One region of the Paenibacillus sp. YIM B09110 genome, then DNA from elsewhere that is predicted to be linked to it. Evidence: riboswitches for the same ligand, from Rfam matches in the RefSeq annotation. Region 1 holds a riboswitch; the other holds the start of a gene.
What was found. Region 1 has a riboswitch for cyclic di-GMP ahead of V8F51_RS22265 (pyridoxal phosphate-dependent decarboxylase family protein). Riboswitches for the same ligand answer to the same signal wherever they lie in the genome.
Positions count from the first base shown of each region.

Region 2: another riboswitch for cyclic di-GMP. It lies ahead of V8F51_RS03085 (methyl-accepting chemotaxis protein); the one in region 1 lies ahead of V8F51_RS22265 (pyridoxal phosphate-dependent decarboxylase family protein).

Region 1 is NZ_JBANSP010000017.1:136,677-142,374, reverse strand. Features, by position in the region: gene V8F51_RS22265 (pyridoxal phosphate-dependent decarboxylase family protein) at 1-1,165, opposite strand, end outside; cyclic di-GMP riboswitch class I at 1,260-1,346, opposite strand; gene V8F51_RS22260 (DUF3320 domain-containing protein) at 1,943-5,698, opposite strand, start outside.
Region 2 is NZ_JBANSP010000002.1:185,699-191,396, reverse strand. Features, by position in the region: gene V8F51_RS03095 (hypothetical protein) at 1-650, opposite strand, end outside; gene V8F51_RS03090 (HSP90 family protein) at 647-2,428, opposite strand; gene V8F51_RS03085 (methyl-accepting chemotaxis protein) at 2,634-4,430, opposite strand; cyclic di-GMP riboswitch class I at 4,524-4,609, opposite strand; gene V8F51_RS03080 (DUF1836 domain-containing protein) at 4,681-5,451, opposite strand.

The sequences.
Region 1 (5,698 bases):
TTCTGGAGCATTCCAGCGTATAGCTCGTATGATAATCGCCATATCCCCGATGTCCAACATACGGCGTTTCATCCGGCTCCAAATCAAGCAGCTTCAGATCGGACGCCTGCTTCACAAGGAATAAGCTCGTGGAGTACGGTGTTTGACCGAGCTTCTGGAAGTCAAAGCACAACGAATCCGCCAACCCCAAATGCTTCATTCTCTCCCTTATCGCTTGAAGAGCCAATAGCGTTTCAGCATCGAATCGAAGAGGATTTCCTTCAAAGTCGTAATCGTTATAGAAGGCAAAAAATCCGCCGAGCGCCGAATCCGCATGGATATGCGGTCTTTGGATGCCATGCTTTTTCGCTAGTCGCTCTGACACAGCCAAGACTTCCTCAACATTATCTATGCCCATCGCATCCGTCGTCGCTGTCGTTGCCACGATGTACACGGGTACGCCTCCGCTTTGAATAACGCTCTCCATTTTCTCCTCGAGATCCCGAACATCCATGGAGCTGTCTTCTCGCGTACGGATCTTAATCAGATTATTGCTGCCCAGACCCGTTGCTTCCATCGATTTGAACAGGCTGTAATGCGCCGCTTCCGAGCAGAAGGCAAACAAATTGTCAGGTACGCCTGCCTTCGCAGCTTTGGCGTCATATTTATTTATGGCTAGCCGCAGTCCCGTGAAGATGGCCCCTTGCCCGCCCCAAGTCGTATACCCGCCACTTACCGTAGAATCATAACCAATCAATGCCGACATCATGGCAACGACTCTGACTTCGGCCTCCGCTCCAGCAGGTCCGTATACGTCCCACAAGTTATTGCCATTCACCATAAAAGCGGTGAGCATCCCCATGATGCCTGGAATGCTGGCCATGGGCAAAATATTAGTCAAAAAGTATTTCGTATGGTAGGGATGACCATGCAGCAGCTTGAGCAGCTCGCTGTTCACTTCATTTTGCGTGCTGCCGCTAACAGGAATGCGGCTGTTCTTCGTTAGATCCTGATAGAATGTGGCTCCTCTATCTTTTGTTCCTTTTAAATTAACGGAATCGGGATCCTTTAAAGCATCGACCCCTTCTGCGATTTGCCTGAATAGTGCTATAAGATCGTCTCGTTGTCGCTCGTTGCCGTCGTCGCTTGGAAATAAGGTCCGGATATCCATCTCTTGCTCGCTCATTCTCTCCACTCTCTCCTATTTCGATATTCTCTCTTTTTTGTTGTAAGCAAAGAGGCATGCCTATGGACGACCATAGACATGCCTCTGCTAAACCTTTTGCAACTGGCTGACATTTCTTTTTGAGAAGTAGTCCCTATAGCTTTGCGTCTCTCGTCTTTCGACGGATTTGCGTTATGTGATTTTAGGAAAGTTCACCGATACAATTAGTAAACATTTACAGCGAATAGGAACATTCTACTATTTTACATTTCAGATATCAATAGATTTGAAGTATAGATTTTGTTAATTTTTTTAAGAAATCATCATTTTGTCACAATCTTCCTTTGTCCGATATTGTCGACCAATTATGTTTGGTGCAATATTCCTATGAAAAGCAAATAAGCAGGCTTAGGCCGGGTTCATACCCGGCTCCAGCATGTTGTATAAATGCATTTCTTTACCGAATACAAACACGAGCTGGCAGAGGACACTACACTCGATCCAAAATGACTATACCTCTACAGCACCTGTGGTATTGCAGGCTTGATCATCCGCTGGATCAAGACGATTTCCCGAATACCTCTTTCCTATATTGCCAATCAAATTTTAGTGCTGATGCTGCTCTCGAAGGAAACCTCAAATCACAGACAACTTTGGAATTGGATCCAAAAAAAGAGTATCTACCTAAACAATTATATGCCTGTTAAATCATAAGTAATTGACAACATACTGTCATCGAATGCATATTCCTATGAAAAATGAACCTTCAATAAGGCGAAGGTCCATGTTTCTGTGATCCTAAATTTGATTTAACACCAATCGTTCGTTTTGGACTACTGCATCATTCCGTTCAATCGCGCAGGCGATGCCGTTTCTGATCGCCTTGTTTAATCCAGTTCCCGATCTCGCATAACCAAGCAACCTCGTAACTTGTCTTATTAAGTCTTCTTCGGGTAAACTGATTTGTGCCATAAGAACAGCCTTTACCGCATTTGCAACCTCTTCAGCAGGCAAATCTTCGGCTAAACGCCGTTGCATCTCTGTCTGCGCGTTACGGAATAAGCGATATTCGGTGGGCTTCATGCCCTCAGGCCAATAAAATACGTTGCCGTCCATCTCTGTTTTTTCGTGGGTGACCTTAGTTCTATATAGTAGCTCATCAAAACGTCGCTCCAGTCTGGCACCCATACGAGATATTCCCCATGCCTGCAATACACGTTTTGCAAGCAAGCTCCTGCTAATCGGGCCTTCTTCGTTAATGACTTGCTGTAATTGCTCTACAATTTTCTTTGAATTAGAATCAATGAAAAACGATTCCGTATCCGAAATACCCATTCTGCTTAATTGACAAACTTCATACACTGTAACGTTCTCTATGCCACGATGAGCAGATGTCTGTTCCTCTTCACGATTGCCCGACGCCTGTCCTATAACGGGCATGGCTACCAAAAAACGATCGCTCGTTTTTTTTCGGGAAATTATTTTGCTTTCCTCTTTCCCTGCGTTTACCATTGCACTTTCGATCTTGCGAAGCTCAGCCTCCCGGTTCTCCCACCAATCCGGCATCCAGATACGGTGCAAGCTCCAACCAAGCTGCTCTAAAACCTGAATACGCAAATAATCGCGATCCCTTGCCGTCTTTGCACTTGCATAGATCGGTCCATCCAACAAAACGCCTAGACGATATTGATTCGAGAGATGCTTATCCCGTATCGCTGCATCTATCCGGTAACCTGACGCACCTACATACAAATCGGCTTGGTAGCCTAGTTCAGTCAGCTCGTGCAAGAGGCTGCGATGAACGTCCGATAAAGTCGTCAGCTTCGCCGCCGATTCAGCAACTGGAAGTGTGTTCTTACCTTTCTCGGCATACTCCAGAAAAGCCTTTAATCCAAGAACCCCTTCTGAGCTCGTGCGGCTGGCGCTTAGGTGATGGGCATGAAGCGTCGAGAATACAATCATTTCATATCGGGCTCGTGAGACGGCGACGTTCAATCTTCGCCAGCCTCCTTGCCTATTAAGCGGTCCAAAGTTAAGGCTGACCTTCCCTCCGGCATCCGGGCCATAACCAATTGAAAACAAAATAATGTCACGTTCGTCACCTTGAACATTTTCAAGATTTTTCACAAAAATAGGCTCAGGCAATTGGGAGAGAAACACTTCCAACTCGGGCTCTTTCCTCATCGCATCATCAAGCAAGTCCTCTATTAGTGATTGCTGAATGGAGCTGAAGGTAACGACTCCTATGCTTTGATTACGAAGTGACGAGTCTTTCAAACGGTTAATAATTTCTGCGACTACAGCCTCACCCTCAGCCATATTCCGTTTTGTTCTTCCTCGATCGTAATAGCCGCCCGTTGGCCTCCAAGAAACGCTCGATACCGGTTCGTCCGGCGAAGGGAACGTCATTAACTTATTTTCGTAATAGTGTGCATTGCTAAATGCAATCAAGCTCTCATGTCTGCTCCGATAATGCCATGACAGATGCCTCTGGTACATCCCAAGCGCCAAGCAATCATCTAAAATACTCTCCATGTCCTGAAGCAATTGACTTTCTTCATCAACTTCATCATACGACTTGGAGAAAAAGCTTGTAGGCGGCAGTTGCTTCGGGTCACCAACAATAACGGCTTGACGTCCACGTGCCAATGCCCCTACCGCTTGTGCGGTAGGCACTTGAGACGCTTCATCAAAAATAACAAGGTCGAACTGAGCACTCTTCGGATCCAAATACTGTGCTACTGATAAGGGACTCATTAGCATGCATGGCATAAGCCTTGGAAGCAAATTAGGAATTTGATCCATCAGCTTCCTTATAGACATTGCCCTTCCACCGCTACGAATCGCACGCTGCAAAATTCCGGCTTCCGAACTTTGCGCCGCTTCCTGCGTCATTTGTGGCACTCGCGCAGATAAGCGGGCAGCGATCTCCTGCCTCGTTAACTGCTCGAACCTATTGTCCGTTTCACGGAATCGTTTGATTTTGTCTTCGAACAACTGGCCAGAGAATGCCCCCAGTCTCTCATCATGGTCAAATATATAATTCGCGCTAGCTTTGTATAAACCGCGTTCAAAAGCTAGTATCATTTCAGACTCTAACAACGATCCTTGCTCATGTGGTTGAATAAGTGGACTTAGTCCTTCCGCCTCTGCTATCTCGCGCTCACGCCGCCAAGAGCACCAATCACGCAATCCGTTAATATGATTCTCCCACAATTCGGCTTTCTTCTTCATAAATAGATGCCAGCTTGTACCTGCCGCAGCGTCAACAAGCCCATTCCAGTCCAATTGCAGCATATCTCGAAGTTGAACTTCGCAGGTAATCGCTTTGTCCCGAAGAATCATTGTTTGGCTAAAGACCTCTTGCTGCTTATCGACATTTGACTTACCTTGAGCCATATACTCACCAATTCGTTCGCAAGCCTCTGCAGCCGCATTCTCTTGGCTGTACCACAAAGCGAATAGGGAATGCAACTCGGTCACCCACCTAGCAGAAGACCCAATCAGCTCCCAATCATCCAATAAATCGTTCCAACCGGCTGTTTCTGCAATTTGCGATGCCGATTGCCAAATTTCCTTCAGCTTCCTCTCTTCCTCTTGTAAGCTTATGATGTCTCCCAAAAAAGTCGGCACGGATTCCTTCATTATTGCTTGCCCCGGCACGACCATCGTTCCTAGCAATTTAACAATTCGTTTCTGTCCGAAAAACTTAGGAACCGCCCATTTCAACTCGGACTTCATCCATTCCGATAACGTAAAGGCTGCATCCAATCGGCTTATCTCCGGGCCAAAAACAGCATGAACAGATTGGCGAATACGATCTCTTCTACGTCCTTGCTCTGCTACCTTCAAAAGACGATCGCTGACTTCTTTAATATTCGGAAGCTGCAGCAAGGCAGGCTGGAAATCAGGCATTAGCATCATATGAGAACAAAGCTGAGAAAGTCGGCTTACGTTATCATAATGAAGCGTTGCCGGCTCCATACGAAACTGCAACAACGCGTTACCTAGAGCTGTCTCTATAGGCTCTTGCAAAGCTATATAACTCTTTAATGTTCGTTCGACGTCTTCCTTCATTCCTTGGGAATAGACGCTGCTGCGTGCGTCGCTCCAAGCATGACCCGCTGGATTGCCGCATTGGGCGCTGGCTGCCTTTAACCGCGCGGCCAGATCTCTCCACTGATCTACCTTCTCGGCTGTTAAGTCTGCCGCCGTATGACGGTCAAATACAACGTGGTCTGCTCCTTTACCGGCTCGTTCATATCCAGCTATCGCTTCGTATAAAGAAAATCCAAAGGCATATTTGTGATGCAAAGCAGAAGAATAGCCGTTCAATTCCTGGCGCAGCTTCGCAAGGCGGTCCGCTTGATTGTTCCACCCATCCGGCGTTTGCACCCGTGGACTCTCTATTACCGCTTGAAACTGATCGAGCACAGCCTTCTTCGTGCTTTTGTTGGAATGCAGCTCAAGGCAAAACGAGCCGAGTCCGATACTTTCCAACCTTTTCTGTACGACCGAGAGCGCCGCCATCTTCTCCGCGACGAACAACACCCG
Region 2 (5,698 bases), on a different contig from region 1:
TGATCGGTCTCAAGCAGCGGCATGAGGGCATGACTGTACGTATTTTGCGGGATCGAACGGCAGAACATCTTGCCGCTTAATATTGGCTTCAATGTCTGCAGCCCCCTCTTGTAACGACCAGATGCCAAGTGAAAGTAGCCAATTAAATTTTGCTCGCAAGCCCGGCAATCGGACATTTCGTCATACGGCGCTTTTTTCCACTGCTCATAATACGTTTGGGCAAGCTCGGCATGCCCGCCAGCTAGCGCATAAAGATGAATTTTCGAATAATAAGGTCGCAGGCTGTGTCCGTATTGTAGGCATTTTCTTTTAAAATCATCAAAGATGTCTTCAATCTGGGCTGCTCCAAATTGCGGAAACCGCCATATAATGCCGACCAGCCACTTGTAATGCCAAATGATCTGGTGACTGTCGAATAGGTCCGGCTGTTTCTCGAATTGAGATAAGCACCAGGCGAAGGAGACAATGAAGCGTTCCTCGAAGCCAGACACTAAAGCTGCCTCCGAATACGTCATTCTTGCGTGATAAGCTTCTTCCTTCGACATGTACAGATCGGCAATACGGACAGCCTCCTCCAGCACGGTCACCTTCTGCTTGCCGTCAGGTAGACTCCAAGCCTCGCTCTGCAGCTCATCGTACCGTTGCTTCATCCCTGCTTGTCACCTGCCCGACCAAGTCCGATGGAGAGAGAACGCATGAACGACTCGTTCATGAGCTGCATCTCTTCCGAGCTCATTGGATAATGCCCAAGCAGCAGCGACTGGGTATACAGCGTCTCGATACTTAGCTTCTGCATCTCCGGATTGCCGCATGTAATGGCCTGCTGCACGATCGGATTATTGTAATTAAAGCAAAGCCTTGCATAAGGCACATCGTGGATTTGATGAATGACAACGTCCAGAACACTTTCGAACAGCTCGTTCGACTCCCTCCTCGTCTGCTCCGCCATCCGCAAAAAGTTGAATTCTTCATTCGTATTATAGAGGACGGCAAGCTCTTTCGGCTCGAACCGTTTCACAGCGCTGCGACATTGGAATCGCTCTAAGAGCTTGTCCGCAAGGGCCAGAAAGGGCGAAGCTAACCTAAACTCTAGAGCCGTTAAATCCTGGAACAGATTAGAGAAGTTAATCGGATCAAGAACCCCGACCTGAATCGCCTCGTCATACTCCTCTAGCTTGCGCACAAGCTCAAAGTCATGCACGTAGCCTCCGTTGATGACCATAACATTCTGTGCTTTCGCCACGCGTACCACTTGGCGGAACTCATCCAATGTTGACGAAACAACGATATTGGAGCTGTGCTGCAAAATATCTCCCATGCGCATCATCCCGTAAGGCGTCTCGAACGAGAGGTGGCGAATGAACAGCTGGTACAGCTCATCATCCTCCACGGCCAACGCCTTCAACGAAACGTAATGAATCTTCACGATTTTCTCGAACAAATCGGGATCAGTCAGAGCCAGCATCATCAGATGGCGCTTCAGACATTGTCCCAGCTCGTCTCGAACGGTATAGAACAGCTCGTTCTCAATAAATGACTCCCGAGATGCGGTAGGCTTCAGTCCCCCAACATTCACGATGCAGGTGACGAAAAAAGCCCATTCCGGCAATAGTTGGCTCATCTGATCGGAGAGCAGCATCCGTTTCACATATACTTTATGCTTCTTCTCTGCTTGCAGACTCACAGCATAGGGCAAAATATAGGCAGTACCTTCCGCTTCGCCAATAAGCGACTTGATCGGAATAGCCTCTAGAAACCGATGACCGAGCTGAGCCTCGCCATATTCCAGCGCATGCTGAGCGTCCAATTGCCAAGGCGGCAGCGCACCGTTAATATTTCGCTCGAAACGATCCTCGGACAAACTGATCGGCACCGGCAGAAACTCGCCGTAATGAGACAGAAGCTGCTCTAATTTATACCATTCATAATATTCCTCATAGTCTTCCTTGCACGTCAAATAAATCGTTGTGCCGATCGGCGCTTCGCGCTTCAGCTTGCGGATCGTATACGTGCCGTCTTGTCGGCCGCGCCATTCCAGCGTATCGCCTTCCAGCGCAGAACGTGTAATAAGCACGATCTCAGCGCTTACAACGAAGCAGGACAGCATGCCGACTCCGAACTGGCCGATATAGTCGTCATCCCCATCGAGCTCCTCGCGCTTAGACGTGCTTCCGATCTGCGAGAGGAAGCGGTGAATTTCGGGCTCCGTCAAGCCGATGCCGTTGTCATGAATCGCGATTGTTTTCGAAGCGTATAGCTCAAACAAAATTTTCGGTTCGAATTGATGCCCAAGCTTCCTGCGAGCTGTGATAGCGTCGACGCCATTTTGCAGCAGCTCTCTTACGAACACGCCCGGATTCGAATATAGATGCTTGGAGAGCAGTTCAATCATGCCCTGTAAATTTACTTGAAAGTTCATTTCGCTCATCGTATCACCTGTCTCCAATATGTAAGTTAAACCCAGCCCAAAGGCAATTCCGCTCCTATATAAAGTATACGTTCATCATTCGCTGTTTTTGAACGTTATCCTTCTTTATCGACATATTGATCGATGTCCGACACTCATTGCTGCCATAAATAAAAAGAGTGCAGAGCGGTTATCGCTCTGCACTCCCTGACCTGACTGATCTGTCCTATATTTTGAATACCGAAGCGCGCTCCTTAAGCGCCTCCGATGATTCCGTCAACCGTTTCGACAGCTCTCCCAGCTCGTCGGAAATGCCGTTCTGCGTGTCGGACAGGCCGCTTATTCCTTCCATCTGACCGTTCACTTCCGTCGATTTCTCAAGCAGCTTATCGACAGCCGTAACGATATGCGTCATACCTTGCGTAATCTCACTGATAGCGGTCGAAATTTCACTCATCTGATCAGATAACACGCCGCTCTGCGATTCAATCGCCTGGAACGTCTCGCTAGCCGTTTCCGACGTCTCGCGGGTAGACTTAATAACATCCGAGAATTGGCTTATCGTACGACCGCTGGCTGCGACATCCGCTTGAATAAGCGCCAGTTCCTTCGTAATTTGCTTCGATATCGCGTCGGTTTGACCGGACATCTTGCGAATTTCATCAGCAACGACCGCGAAGCCGCGGCCGTGCTCGCCGGCGCGTGCCGATTCGATTGATGCGTTAAGCGACAATAGGTTCGTCTGTGTATTAATATCCTGAATGCCTGCAAGAAACTTCGCAACATTGCCGTAGCGTTCGTTCATCGATTCGAAGGCGGCCGTCAGTTTATCGAACTGCTGCGCCGTCTCATTCACTTTCAATACAACGCCCGCCATCTGCTCGGAGCCGTTAAGGGATGCTTGCTTCATTTTTAGCATATCGCCATTTATGTATTCGCTGGACGCGGCGATCTCTTCCGAACTTGCCGAGATTTGCTCGGTTACCGCCGATATCGAAGATGCGTCGTCATACTGGGCCTGCAGCGAAGTCTTGCCAAATTCGATCTGGCCTTTGACTTGCTCGGAAGCATCGCGGTTGCTGCTTATCTTCTCCGTCATCTGATTCGATACGCCAAGCACTGTACCGCTCACGTCAATCGTCGCTTTGATCGTCTCTCGCAGGTTACTGCCCATGTCGGCGAGCGATGCGTCGATATCTCCGAATTCATCGGCGCGCTGCAGCTTCGGAAGCTCCGTGAATTGATTGTTCCTGTATGCTTCGATCCGTTTCATAATGCCGGACAAGCCCGTCTTAATCGAACGCGTAATGCCGAAGATCATAACAGCAGGAAGCACGGCCAATAGGATGATATTCACTAGAATGATGATATTCGCGCTATCTACGCTTTTGTTAAGCGACTTCTGCGTGTCCTGAGTATCCTCGGACAATTTTTTCTCCATTGCTTCTTTGGAGAAATCAATAATGATCGTATAGACACTGATCAAATCCGACACGCGCAACGATTTCTCTTCGGCCGTTAAAGCATTGACATCAATAGAAGTCGTACTCAAATTCGTATAGGCGAGATCAAGCACTTTAATCTGATTCACATATTTCTGGGCATTCTCTTCAGCTGGATATCTAATATCCATAGCTTCGAACTGCTTATTCAACTGCTCTAGGCTCGAAGGGATCGTTGCCAGCTCCGTCTTGATCGCAACTGCGCTTTCTTCCTCGGTACCGTTCTCGATCGCATCGATCATTCGGAGCATCGTCTTCAGCAGCTTGCCCGACACCGCTTGGTAGTTGCGCTCAGCTTCGGACAGCTTCTCGGACTCATTTACCGCATTTGCTACCGACAAGTTCTGGGTGTAGATGAATGCCCCGGCACCTACGTTAAATAGCGTAATAATGGCCGAGATGATAAACAACCTCGTCGTAATCTTCTTCCCGTTCAACTTTTTCAAGCGTACTTGCTTTGCTGTTTGCACGGCTTTGCCAAGCCATGCTTTTCCTGTTGTTGCCCACGATGCTGTCTTCATGCTGGTTCTCTCGCTCCCTCTGTCTGTCCGAAAAATAGCAAAAAAGCTATCCAGGCCCCAGTCGGCGGATAGCTAAATAAGCTTATCTAACCTGCTGGCGGTCTGGCAGCCATAGCGTCTTGCCCCTTAGGCCCATAACTTTGCGTCCCTGCCTTTCGGCAAGTTTGCCTTTTTCAGTTTGTCTGTTTTTTACATCAGCTTACAGTATAGGACAGATTTCCTCTCATGTACATCCCTTTTTCCTATTTTTTCATGGAGAATTCAGGAACAGGGTCGCATTGCAGTACCTTCTCGCGAGAGTATGAAAATAGGACGTTTGAATCGATATGACAGCTACCAGCAAAATATTGCGTATCGCTTCCCGCTGCTTGTCCGTCAATCCCGACAGCCTGTCCGCAAACCGATTGGCTGCACCTCGTATGACTTCCTCCGTAAGCAGGTCCTGATGAGGCTGCCCGTTTAGATGGCCCGTAATATCGAGCAATTGATCGTTATTCGCGTCGAGCTCTTCGAACATCTTCGTATAAGTGGCATACAGCTCGATAGGGCCGACAAGATCGTGGGACTCGTCCTCCGGCTTGCCGAGCACGATTTCAAACAGCTTGCGAATCGACTCGAAGTCGAGATTCGACTTCAGATCATCGATAATGAACAACAGCGCAGCTTGATTAAGGGAATATTTCTTGCCAGCCTTTGGACAGTCAAAATACGACTTAAAGTCTCTTTTGACCCAATTTTGCATAGAAGTAATGGAAAGGTTCGAATATTCAATTAGCTGACCCAGCGCTGATATTTCCTGCAGCGAGAAGCCTTTCACCTCACTGCCCTTAATTAACTTCTCTATTATAGGCGGCAGAAGCGTGGCGAGAAAGGCAGGCAATGTCGTCCCCTTCTCCAGTTCGTACTGATGCGACTTCGCCCAAGCGCTCTGCAGCACTTGAATCGGCTTCTGACTGCTGCTGCCGTGTAAGGAGAGCAACAGCTCCGCCATCTCTTTTCGAGTAAGCGTAAAGGACTCCATATTCTTTCCTCCTCGCATTCACGACTTCGTCAAATTTGCTTACAAGTTCTTATGAACTTATCATATGCTCGCATTAGAGGGTTGTAAAGGGACGATATTCAATGAAAACAAGCTATCGTGCTTTCCAAAATACCGTTTATCGTGCATAAACGGCGCTTAACGTTGCATACGACGGTTGTCATATGTTGTAATCATTCGGTATAGTTTAAATACCACACTCCTATCGTTAGGAGATGTAAAGATTGGT